DNA from 2 places in the Sphaerisporangium sp. NPDC049002 genome. Region 1 is predicted to be linked to the other one. Evidence: predicted binding sites of a transcription regulator. Region 1 holds the regulator's gene; the other holds the start of a gene.
The links. Region 1 encodes HrcA, which represses chaperone genes, less so after heat shock. Its sites were predicted from a motif close to TTGGCACTCTCNNNNNGAGAGTGCCAA; they were not measured.
Positions count from the first base shown of each region.

Region 2: the regulator HrcA is predicted to act here: its motif matches at 1,773-1,799, upstream of groES (co-chaperone GroES).

Region 1 covers NZ_JBEZFH010000012.1:41,769-47,338, reverse strand. The annotation lists gene AB0B89_RS04905 (hypothetical protein) at 1-804, opposite strand, end outside; gene hrcA (heat-inducible transcriptional repressor HrcA) at 989-1,999, shown strand; gene dnaJ (molecular chaperone DnaJ) at 2,000-3,142, shown strand; gene AB0B89_RS04890 (16S rRNA (uracil(1498)-N(3))-methyltransferase) at 3,254-3,979, shown strand; gene AB0B89_RS04885 (hypothetical protein) at 4,374-4,697, shown strand; gene AB0B89_RS04880 (HtaA domain-containing protein) at 4,694-5,570, shown strand, end outside.
Region 2 covers NZ_JBEZFH010000005.1:34,397-39,966, forward strand. The annotation lists gene groL (chaperonin GroEL) at 1-1,256, opposite strand, end outside; gene groES (co-chaperone GroES) at 1,366-1,680, opposite strand; gene AB0B89_RS02195 (class I SAM-dependent methyltransferase) at 1,982-3,166, shown strand; gene AB0B89_RS02200 (hypothetical protein) at 3,371-4,876, shown strand; gene tsaD (tRNA (adenosine(37)-N6)-threonylcarbamoyltransferase complex transferase subunit TsaD) at 4,916-5,570, opposite strand, start outside.

The DNA.
Region 1 (5,570 bases):
TCCACCGGCCAGCGCGCCCGTGCTGCCGGCCAGCGACTTGCCGACACCGAACAGGACCTGCTTGCCGTCCGACGCGTCACAGCTGATCTTGTACGTGCCGGCCGCCGGGACGCCGATGGTGAACAGCGACTCCCAGAGCCGCCCGTCCGCGGTGACGGTCTGCTTGGACGTCGGCTTGGTGAGGTCGGCCTTCTTGCCCTCGGCGTTGAGCGCGAAGCAGGTGACCTTGGCGGGCCCGGACGTCGAGGCGTACAAGATGGGCTTGTCCGCGGGGTCGATCGCCGCGGACACGCTGCCGCCGCTCTCGAAGGTCTGCGTCGGCGCCGCGTCGTTGAGGGTCTTGGACACCCCTCCGGCGAAGCCGGCGACGCCCACGACGACGCAGACGATGGCGATGAGCCAGGCCAGCACGATCCACAGCACGCGGGGCCGGATGGGGCCGGGGGCGGAGTGAGCAGGGGACCCGTAGGGCCGCTGCTGCGAGCCGGGCGGCGGGGGAGGCGGCGTGCCGTACGAGGGGCCGTAGGAAGGGCCGCCCTGAGGGGCGCCCTGAGGCGCGTCGTACGAGGGGCCCGACGGGGCGCCGTACGAGGGGGCCGCCGGGGTGCCGTACGAGGGGGCCGCCGGGGTGCCGTAGGAGGGGGCGCCGGGGGAGTTGCCATATGCGGGCGATCCGTAGGAAGGGGCGCCGCCGGCGGGCGCGCCTACGGACGGGGAGCCGGGCAGGGGACCATGGTCGCCGGGGGAGTTGGGACGCGGAAGCCTGGTGGTCGCGTCGTTCAGCCGGGGGTCGTTCTCACTCATGTACCAGAGTGTGGAGGATCCGACTTGCCGAGCGATAGCAAGTGGCTTGACCCTGACTAGGGGAGGTCGTGCGTATGGGTTATCGCACCCTGTCGGCCGGAGCCGTACACTTGGCACTCGGGAACACAGAGTGCCAGACCAGGTGTTCACGCAGGCACGAACGCAGGGCAGGGAGGTGAGCACGTTGCTCGATGAGCGTAAGCTCGCAGTTCTGCGCGCCGTTGTCGAGGACTACGTGTCCACCAACGAGCCGGTCGGGTCCAAAGCGCTCGCGGAGCGGCACAATCTGGGGGTCTCTCCGGCCACCGTGCGCAACGACATGGCCGTGCTCGAAGAGCAGGGTTACATCACGCAACCCCACACCAGCGCGGGTCGCGTGCCCACCGACAAGGGCTACCGGTTGTTCGTCGACCGGCTGTCCCAGATCAAGCCGCTGTCCGGCGCCGAGCGCCGGGCCATCGAGACCTTCCTTGCGGGCGCCGTCGACCTCGACGACGTCGTGACCCGCACGGTGCGGCTGCTCGCGCAGTTGACTCGGCAGGTCGCCGTGGTGCAGTATCCATCGCTGATCCGTTCCACGGTCCGGCACGTCGAGCTCGTGCCGCTGGCCGAGCGGCGGATCATGCTGGTGCTGATCACCAACACCGGGCGGGTCGAGCAGCGAGTCGTCGACCTTCCCGATGTGGTGGAGGACGACCGGATCGCGCATCTGCGGGCGGTGCTCAACGCCTGCCTCGACGGATGCCGCCTCAACCGCGTGCCAGAGACGGTGGCCGACCTGCACGGCCGGCTTCCCGAGGAGGACCGGCCGGTGGCGACCACGATCCTGTCCGTTCTCCTCGAAACCCTGGTCGACCGGCACGACGAGAAGATCGTCTTCGCCGGGGCCGCCAACCTCGCGGGCGACTTCAGCGTCGGCCTGCGCGAGGTCCTGGAGGCTCTGGAGGAGCAGGTCGTGCTCATGCGGCTGCTCGGCGAGGCGGGCGACTCGGCCGCGCTCACGGTGCGGATCGGCTCGGAGAATCCCTACTCCGGGCTTCACGGCACCTCGATCGTCGCCGCCGGATACGGTTCGGGCGACAATGAACTGGCTCGGCTCGGAGTGCTGGGCCCGACGCGAATGGACTACCCGGTGACTATGGGAGCGGTGCGCGCAGTCGCACGCTATGTCGGCCAGATCCTGGCGGGGTCCTAGGTGGCCCGCGACTATTACGGCATCCTCGGGGTCCGCCGTGACGCCAGCCCGGATGAGATCAAGAAGGCGTATCGCCGCCTCGCGCGCGAGCTCCATCCCGACATCAACCCCGACCCTGAGACGCAGGAGCGCTTCAAGGAGATCAACCAGGCGTACGAGGTCCTGTCGGACCCGAACAAGCGCCAGATGTTCGATCTCGGAGCCGACCCCTTCGGCGGCGCGGGCGCCGGCCCGGGAGCCGGTGCGGCCGGCTTCGGCGCGGGCTTCCCGTTCAGCGACATCATGGACGCCTTCTTCGGCGGCGGTGGCGGGTCCCGCGGGCCCCGGTCCCGGGCGAGGCGCGGGCGCAACGCGACGATCCGCGTCGAGCTCGACCTGGCCGAGTCGGCGTTCGGCACCACGCGCGAGCTGGTGGTCGACACCGCCGTGCTGTGCGAGATCTGCCACGGGTCGGGCGCGGCGTCGGGCACCCACCCCGACACCTGTGACATGTGCCACGGGCGCGGTGAGATCTCGCAGGTCACCCGGTCGTTCCTCGGCCAGGTGATGACCGCTCGCCCCTGCCCGCAGTGCGGCGGTTTCGGGTCGATCATCCAGCATCCCTGCCAGGAGTGCTCCGGCGACGGGCGGGTGCGCACCCGGCGCACGATCAAGGTCCGCATCCCGGCGGGCGTCGAGGACGGCACCCACATCCAGCTCGCCGGAGAGGGCGAGGTCGGTCCCGGCGGAGGCCCCCCCGGAGACCTGTTCCTGGAGATCGTCGAGCGGCCTCACGAGATCTTCGAGCGGCGGGGCGACGACCTGCACTGCACGGTCCAGATCCCGATGACCGCGGCGGCGCTCGGCACGATCCTGACCGTGGAGACGCTCGACGGCGCCGAGGAGATCGACGTGCGGCCCGGCACCCAGGCCGGTCACGTCCTTCCCCTGTACGGCCGGGGCATCCAGCGGCTCAACGAGACCGGCCGGGGCGACCTGCTGATCCACGTGAACGTGGAGACGCCCACCCGCCTCGACCCGGCCCAGGAGGAGTTGCTCAAGGAGCTGTCCAAGCTGCGCGGCGAGGAGCGCCCCCCGGGCAAGTTCGCCCCCGGGCAGCAGGGCTTCTTCTCCCGCCTCAGGGACGCCTTCAACGGCCGCTGACCCCTCGGAGCCAACACAAGGCACCCGCCGGACTCGGCACGTAAGGCATTCGCCGGAGCCCGTACGGCCCGTGGTTCGCGGAGGTCGTGCGGGCGTGGCTAAGGTTTGCGGGTGAGCGTCCCCGTCTTCCTCGCCGACGACCTGTCCGGGCAGGAGATCGTCCTTTCCGGCCCCGAGGGGCGGCACGCCGCCACCGTGCGGCGGTTGCGCGCCGGTGAGCGCGTCGACCTGACGGACGGCAGGGGCGCGGTCGCCGAATGCGTCGTGCGCGACGTCGCCAGGGACTCCCTCCGGCTGGAGGTCCTCGGCCGTCGCACGGTGCCGGCGCCGGCCCCGCGCCTCGTGGTCGTCCAGGGCCTGCCCAAGGGCGACAGGGGCGAGCTGGCGGTCGAGATGATGACCGAGGCCGGGGTGGACGTCATCGTCCCCTGGGCCGCCGCCCGGTGCGTGACCCAGTGGAAGGGCGACCGCGCGGGCAAGGCGCTGGCCCGCTGGCGCTCCACCGCCAGGGAGGCCGGCAAGCAGGCCCGGCGGTTCCACCTGCCGGAGGTCACCGAGCAGGCCACGACGGCCGAGGTGGCCGCTCTGCTGCGGGGCGCGGCCGTCGCGGCCGTACTGCACGAGGAGGCCGAGGCGCCCCTGTCCCAGCTCGCCCTCCCCGCGTCCGGCGACATCGTGACGGTGGTCGGCCCCGAGGGCGGGATCACCGGCGAGGAGGTCGAGCGGTTCAGGGAGGCGGGCGCCACGACGGCCCTGCTGGGCCCCACCGTGCTGCGGACCTCCACGGCCGGCGTGGCCGCCGCCGCGGTGCTGCTCACCCGCTCCGGCCGCTGGTGACCCCGGCCGCCGTCTCGGGCCGTTGGTCACCCTGGCCGCCATCTACGTACGGCCGCTGGTGAGGCCGGGCGAGGACGGCGGCCCCGCCTCGCGCGGCTTATAGCGCGGAACCCCTGGCGGCGGGCCCTCTCCTGGGGAAACACCCGAGGTCTTTCCGGTTCTTGTCCCGCAGGACGTCTGGCGGCAACCTCTGTGTCGCTCGACGTGCACCTTCCGGCAGACGCTTCACAGCGGCAACACCGATGCGCCTCCGGACTCACCCCTTGCCGTAACCGAAGCTGGTCAGGCTGTCCTCGCCCTGGTCGGGCGGACACGGTGAGAGGCAGAGAGACATGTTGCTACCAGGAAGCCGCATCGCTGTGGCCGTGGCGGCGCGCCAGGCGCCGCGGCGATCGTGATCCACGGCGGGCCGCCCGCGGCGGCCGGCAGCGAGCCCGAGGCGGCTTCCGGCCGGCAGGAAGCGACTCTCCCCGTGCCGGGCGACCCCGGCGTGCCGGTGTACCCGCCGGTGGCCTGGGTGGTCGCTCCGGCGCGCGTCCCGAGGTCCTGGGACCTGCTCGGATGGCCTATGCGCGTCGTTCTGGTGCTGGCGATGGTCATCGCGCTCGTGGTCGTCCTCCTTGGGGTGTTCACTACGGCGTTCGAGGCGCGGGCGGAGGCCGGGGCGACCGCCCCGGTACGGCCGGCGCGAACAGATTCTGGATGGTTGGTTCGATGAGGAGCACGTCCAATGGCCGGATGCGGTCGGCGCGCCGGCGCGTCGGCTGGTTGAGCACGCTGGGTCTTGTGCAACTGCTCGCCGGCGGCCTCGCCACCGTGGGGGCGATGGCCACGGTCTCGGCACCGGCGCCCACCGTGCGGGAGGTGACGGGCGGGTCGCTCACCTGGGCGGTCGCCGAGCGGCTGGGTGCCGGGGACCACGTCGAGGTCACCCTCTCCGGCGGAGCGGAGCGCGACCGTGAGGGCGTGTTCCGCTTTCCCGCCGCCGGAGGCGCCTACGATCCGGAGACCGGAACGGGCACCGTGACCTACGGCGGCAGCGTCACCGTCGTCCGTGACCACAAGGGCGTGGTCATCGCCAACCCCGTGGTCGTGATCGACGGGGCGGATTCGACGCTGCGCGCCGAGGTCGGTACGCCCGGCCCCACGCCCACCGCCGCACCGGCTCCCACCGGCGCCGGTGAGACGCCTCCGGCCGGCGCCGTTCCCATGGTCACCCCCACGGAGAACGCTTCCGGCGTGCCCGTGCCCGGCGCATCGGACGCCGATGGCAAGCCCCTTACGGAGCTCGCCCGGCTGAGCGTCGTGAAGGACACCGCGGACGTACGAGGACAGGCGGTCACGTGGACCGCCGTGCCCGCGACGGCCACCGAGGCCTCGGCCGGCGCGCTCGCGGGGCTGCTCGGCGACGACGAGGCGCTGACGCCGGTGACGATCGCCCTCACCTACGACCAGGAGCCCGCCCTGGGCGCGGGGGAAGGTCTGCTCACCTCCGGAAGCCCGACGCCGAGCGGGTCCTCGACGCCGAGTCCGAGCTCCTCCCCGTGTACGTCCGGAAGCCCGTCCGCCTCGGTCGGCGCGACGCCTTCGG
Region 2 (5,570 bases), on a different contig from region 1:
TGCACGAGCGCGGAGCCACCGCCGGAGACGATGCCCTCCTCGATCGCGGCGCGCGTCGCGGAGATGGCGTCCTCAAGACGGTGCTTCTTCTCCTTGAGCTCCACCTCGGTGGCCGCGCCGACGCGGAGGATGCAGATGCCACCGGACAGCTTGGCGAGGCGCTCCTGGAGCTTCTCGCGGTCCCAGTCGGAGTCGGTCTGCTCGATCGCGTGCTGGATCTCGCGGACGCGGTCCTGGACCGCCTGCGGGTCGCCGGCGCCGTCGACGATGGTCGTGGCGTCCTTGGTGACCACGATGCGGCGGGCGGTGCCCAGCACTTCGAGGCCGGCGTTGTCGAGCTTGAGGCCGAGCTCCTCGGAGATCAGCTGGCCACCGGTCAGGATCGCGATGTCCTGCAGCATGGCCTTGCGGCGGTCACCGAAGCCGGGAGCCTTGACGGCGACCGAGGTGAACGTGCCGCGGATCTTGTTGGTGACCAGGACGGCCAGGGCCTCGCCCTCGACGTCCTCCGCCACCACGAAGAGCGGCTTCTTGGTCTGGGCGACCTTCTCAAGCAGGGGGAGGAACTCCGCGATAGAGGAGATCTTGCCCTGGTTCAGCAGGACGTAGGCGTCCTCGAGGACCGCCTCCATGCGCTCGGGGTCCGTCACCATGTACGGCGACAGGTAGCCCTTGTCGAACTGGAGTCCTTCGGTGAACTCCAGCTCAAGGCCCATGGTGTTGGACTCTTCGACGGTGATGACGCCGTCCTTGCCCACCTTGTCGAACGCCTCGGCGATCAGCTCGCCGATCTTGGCGTCCTGGGCGGAGATCGTCGCTACGTTGGCGATCTCCTTCTTGTCCTCGACGGGACGGGCGAGCTCCAGCAGGCGGTCGCTGACCGCGCGGGCGGCCAGGTCGATGCCGCGCTTGAGCGACAGCGGCGAGGCGCCGGCGGCGACGTTGCGCAGGCCCTCGCGGACCATCGCCTGGGCGAGCACGGTCGCGGTGGTGGTGCCGTCACCGGCGACGTCGTTGGTCTTGGTGGCGACTTCCTTGGCGAGCTGCGCGCCGAGGTTCTCGTACGGCCGCTCCAGCTCCACCTCACGGGCGATGGTCACACCGTCGTTGGTGATGGTGGGCGCACCGAACTTCTTGTCGATGACGACGTTCCGGCCGCGCGGCCCGAGGGTCACCTTGACGGCGTCCGCGAGAGCGTTCACGCCACGCTCAAGAGCGCGACGCGCGTCCTCCTCGAACTCCAGGGTCTTCGGCATTTAAGGTCCTCTCAGCATCAGAGCCCCGGGCCTTCAGCCGAAGCGCCCGGGGCTTGACACGCATTTTTTGTAAGGCTCCGTACTGATGGTCGCTTGCGCGCCCGGGGCTTTACTTCTCGATGATCGCGAGAACGTCACGGGCGGAGAGAACGAGATACTCCTCGCCGCCGTACTTGACCTCGGTACCGCCGTACTTGCTGTAGAGGACGATGTCCCCTTCCTTGACGTCGAGCGGAATCCGCTTCTCGCCGTCTTCGTCCCAGTTGCCGGGGCCCACCGCGAGGACCTTGCCCTCCTGCGGCTTCTCCTTGGCGGTGTCTGGGATGACCAGACCGGAAGCGGTCGTCTGCTCGGCTTCAAGCGGCTGGACCACAATGCGGTCGCCGAGCGGCTTAACGGGAACCTTGGTGGCGGTCGTCACGATCGGACCTCCCCTTCAGATTGTGTTGATGAGCTGAAGAGGCGACCAGCGGCCTGCCGTCGCGGGTGTCAGACCTGCCTCGTCGCATTTTTGACTTGGCACTCTCACTAGGCGAGTGCCAACACTGAACAGTATGCAAGGCCGCCGACTCAGTCAACACGGACAGGCCGTCCCTGGTCAGTCCGGTTCCGATACCTGCCCCGGCCGATGTGCGGCTCGCCCGAAATGTCCGCCTGAGCGCCGGGTCCGCCAGGTTACCGGCTCCTTCCCTGGGACCTCCCGGCACGCGGTAGCGTCGGGAGACGTGGACCTCGACGCCTTCCGCGAATTGCTGACCACACGCGGGCAGAAGGCCCTCGGCGACGCCGTGGAGGCGGTGGCCGGCGGCGCCGACCCGGTCCTGGCCGCGAGCCGCCTCAGGAAGACCTACGACGCCTCGCTGACCTCGGCCGCGCTCACGCAGGCGCGGCTGCGGGCGCGCGGCGCCGTCAAGTTCGGCCCCGACGCGGCCCGCATGTACTTCACCCCCGACGGCCTGGAGCAGGCGACCCGCGCCGAGGTGGCCGCCCACCGCGCCCGCAGGCTGCCGCCCGGCACACGGGTGGCCGACGCCTGCTGCGGCATCGGCGGCGACCTGATCGCCATGGCACGCGCCGGCTGCGAGGTCGACGCCGTCGACCTCGATCCGCTCACCGTGGAGGTGGCGCGGGCCAACGCCGTCGCGCTGGAGCTCGGCGACCACGTCACGGTGCGTACGGCCGACGCCGCCGAGGTCGAGCCGGAGGCCTACGACGTGCTGTTCGCCGACCCGGCCAGGAGGTCCGCCAGCAGGCGCGTGTTCGACCCCATGGCGTACTCCCCGCCGTGGCCGGCGGTCCTCGGCCTTCAGGCACGGGCACGGGCCGCGTGCCTGAAGGTCGCGCCCGGCATCCCGTACGAGCTGATCCCGCCGGGCGCGGAGGCCGAGTGGGTCTCCTACCGGGGCGAGGTCAAGGAGGCCGTCCTGTGGACCGGCGCCCTCGCCCAGCCGCAGGCGGAGGAGCTCGGCCGAAGGGCGACGATGCTGCCTTCCGGCGAGACGCTGACCCCCGACCTGTCCCTCGGGCAGGCCGAGCAGGGGCCGGTGGCCAGATACCTTTACGAGCCGGACGGCGCCGCGATCAGGTCGCACCTGGTGGCCGAGGTGGCGGCGCTGGTGAACGGCCACCTGCTCGACCCGCAGATCGCCTACATCACCGGCGACACCGCCGCCGTCACGCCGTGGGCCTCACGGTACGAGGTCCTGGAGACGATGCCGTTCTCGCTCAAAAGGCTGCGCGCGGCCCTTCGCGAGCGCCGCATCGGCGCGGTGACCCTCAAGAAGCGCGGCTCCGCCGTCGACCTGGAACGCCTGCGTAAGGATTTGCGCCTTTCTGGTGATAAATCGTGCGTCGTGGCTCTTACCCGCATCGGCGAGCGTCCTTTCGCACTTGTTTGCCAACCCGCCTGACCTGCATAAACGACTATTCCAGGGCAATCCACGATTATCACGAAGTTTTAAAGTCGGCCCCGAAATTCGCCTGACGAGCGACTACAGTTGGCCAGCGCGGGATTTTCGCCTGATCGATGGCTGACCCGCCTTATTCGTCACGCCAGACAACCGGACCAATCCCACCGCAGTGCGGCCGGCCGCCCGCGAGTGAAGGAGCTTTCGGTGGATCACTCCAACCACACCCTCCTCCAGGCGGGAAGCCAGACCGCCATCTCCGACCGGATGCGCGAGCTCCTGGCGAGGGCGGCCCAGGACCATGTGTACGAGCAGCGCACCCAGGGCGCGGTGCTCGACGAGATCCGTCAGCGGCTCGAAGGCATGGAGTGGTTGCTGCGCGAGGTCCGTGAGCGCGAGCTGGGCGGCCTGAGCGGCGCCCTTGAGACCGTCGGCGGCCAGCTCGGTGAGCTGGCGACCCGGCCTCCGGCGTGGGCCGAGGGCCTGGCCCAGCACGTGGAGGTCGTGCGTGACCGCGTCGACGGGGTGGGCGACCGCGTGGCCGTCATCGTCGACCGCATCGACTCGGTGAGCGAGCGCGTCAGGCCCGTCGCCGAGCTGCCCGGCCTGCTGAACGACCTCGGCACGGTGCGCGAGGGCGTCGCGGAGTCCCTGAAGCGCCTGCAGGCGCTGCTCGACGGCGGCCACGGCGTGCCCGAGCGCATGGCCGAGCTGAGCGGACGCCTCGGCCGGCTCACCGCCGGCATGGAGGCGGCGGGCGGCCGCTTCACCCGGGTCGACAAGGCGCTGCTCGACCTCACGCAGCGCACAGAGCGGCTCGAAGGCGGCGTTCTCGACCTCAGCGAGGCCCTTGAGGAGACGCTCGCATCGGCGATCGAGCGGCTCACCGGCTCCGTCGACCAGCTGGCCGGCAAGGTCGACGGCATGACGGCTCAGCTGGCCGACGCCGAGACGCGGCTCTCCGACCGCCTCGACGGTGCCGGCGGCCTGCTCGCGGGCTTCGACGGCCGCCTGGAGGGCGTCGAGGGCCATCTGGCGGGTTTCGCGGCGCGGTTCGACTGTGTGGAGGGTCACCTCGGGGAGCTGAGGGGACGCGCCGACAGCGTGGACGGCCGATTCGACAGCGTCGACAGCCACATCGGGGCCGTGGAGGGGCGGCTGGAGACGGTCGACGTCCGGCTCCAGAGCATCGACGGGCGCGTCGAGACCGCCGACTCCCGCCTCGCCGGCGTCGACGGCCGCCTGGCCGGGCTCGACCAGCGGCTCACCGACGTCGGCGACCGCCTCACCGCACAGGATCAGCGCTTCACCACGCTCGGCGAGAGCTTCGAGGGCGTCAACGAGCGGCTGGAGATGGTCGACGACCGCGTGGAGGCCGTCAACCAGCGCGTCGGCCAGCTCCCCGGCCTGCTGGAGGTGGGCGAGGTCCACAAGCGCGTCGGCGAGCTGCTCAGCGCCCAGGGCGACGACCAGGGCAAGCGGCTCGACGCGATCGACAAGCGCCTGACCGAGGCCGCCACCGCCCTGCCGCCCATGGCCGAGCTCATGGACCTCATGCGGGCACGTCCCGATCGCGCCCAGCTCGCGGAGACCGTCGACGAGGTCATCCAGCCCACGCACAACGACCTGACCCGCAGGCTGGGCGCCCTGGAGGAGACCATGCTGGCCCTCGCGGAGGCCCTGCTCCGTCCCACCCGCACCCCCAAGGACTGACCCGGGCCCTCGGGCCCTCACATGTGGACGGCCGTCACCTCACATGTGGACGGCGGTCACCGGAAGGGACGAGTCGGCGGGGATGTCGAGCCGCGACGGGCTCACTCCCGAGGCCACCAGCTCCGACCCGAGGGCCGCGATCATCGCGCCGTTGTCGGTGCACAGCCCCGGCCGGGGCACGCGCAGACGCACCCCCGCGGCGTCGCACCGCTCCTGGGCCAGGGCGCGCAGCCGGGAGTTGGCGGCCACCCCGCCCCCGATGAGCAGGTCCTTCACGTCGTACTGCCGGCAGGCCTGGATCGCCTTGCGCGTGAGCACGTCCACGACGGCCTCCTGGAAGGACGCGGCCACATCGGCGACCGGGACGGGCTCACCGGCACGCTCCCTGGCCTCCACCCAGCGCGCGACGGCGGTCTTCAGCCCCGAGAACGAGAAGTCCAGCGTGCCGTCGTCGTACTTCCCGCGCGGGAAGGCCACGGCCGTGCCCGAGCCCTCGGCGGCGGCGCGGTCGATGTGGGGGCCGCCGGGGAACGGCAGTCCGAGCACCCTGGCCACCTTGTCGAACGCCTCGCCCGCCGCGTCGTCCACGGTGGAGCCGAGGGAGATGACGTCCTTGGCCACGTCGGGCACGAGCAGCAGCGACGAGTGGCCGCCCGAGACGAGCATCGCGATCGACGGCTTGGGCAGCGGGCCG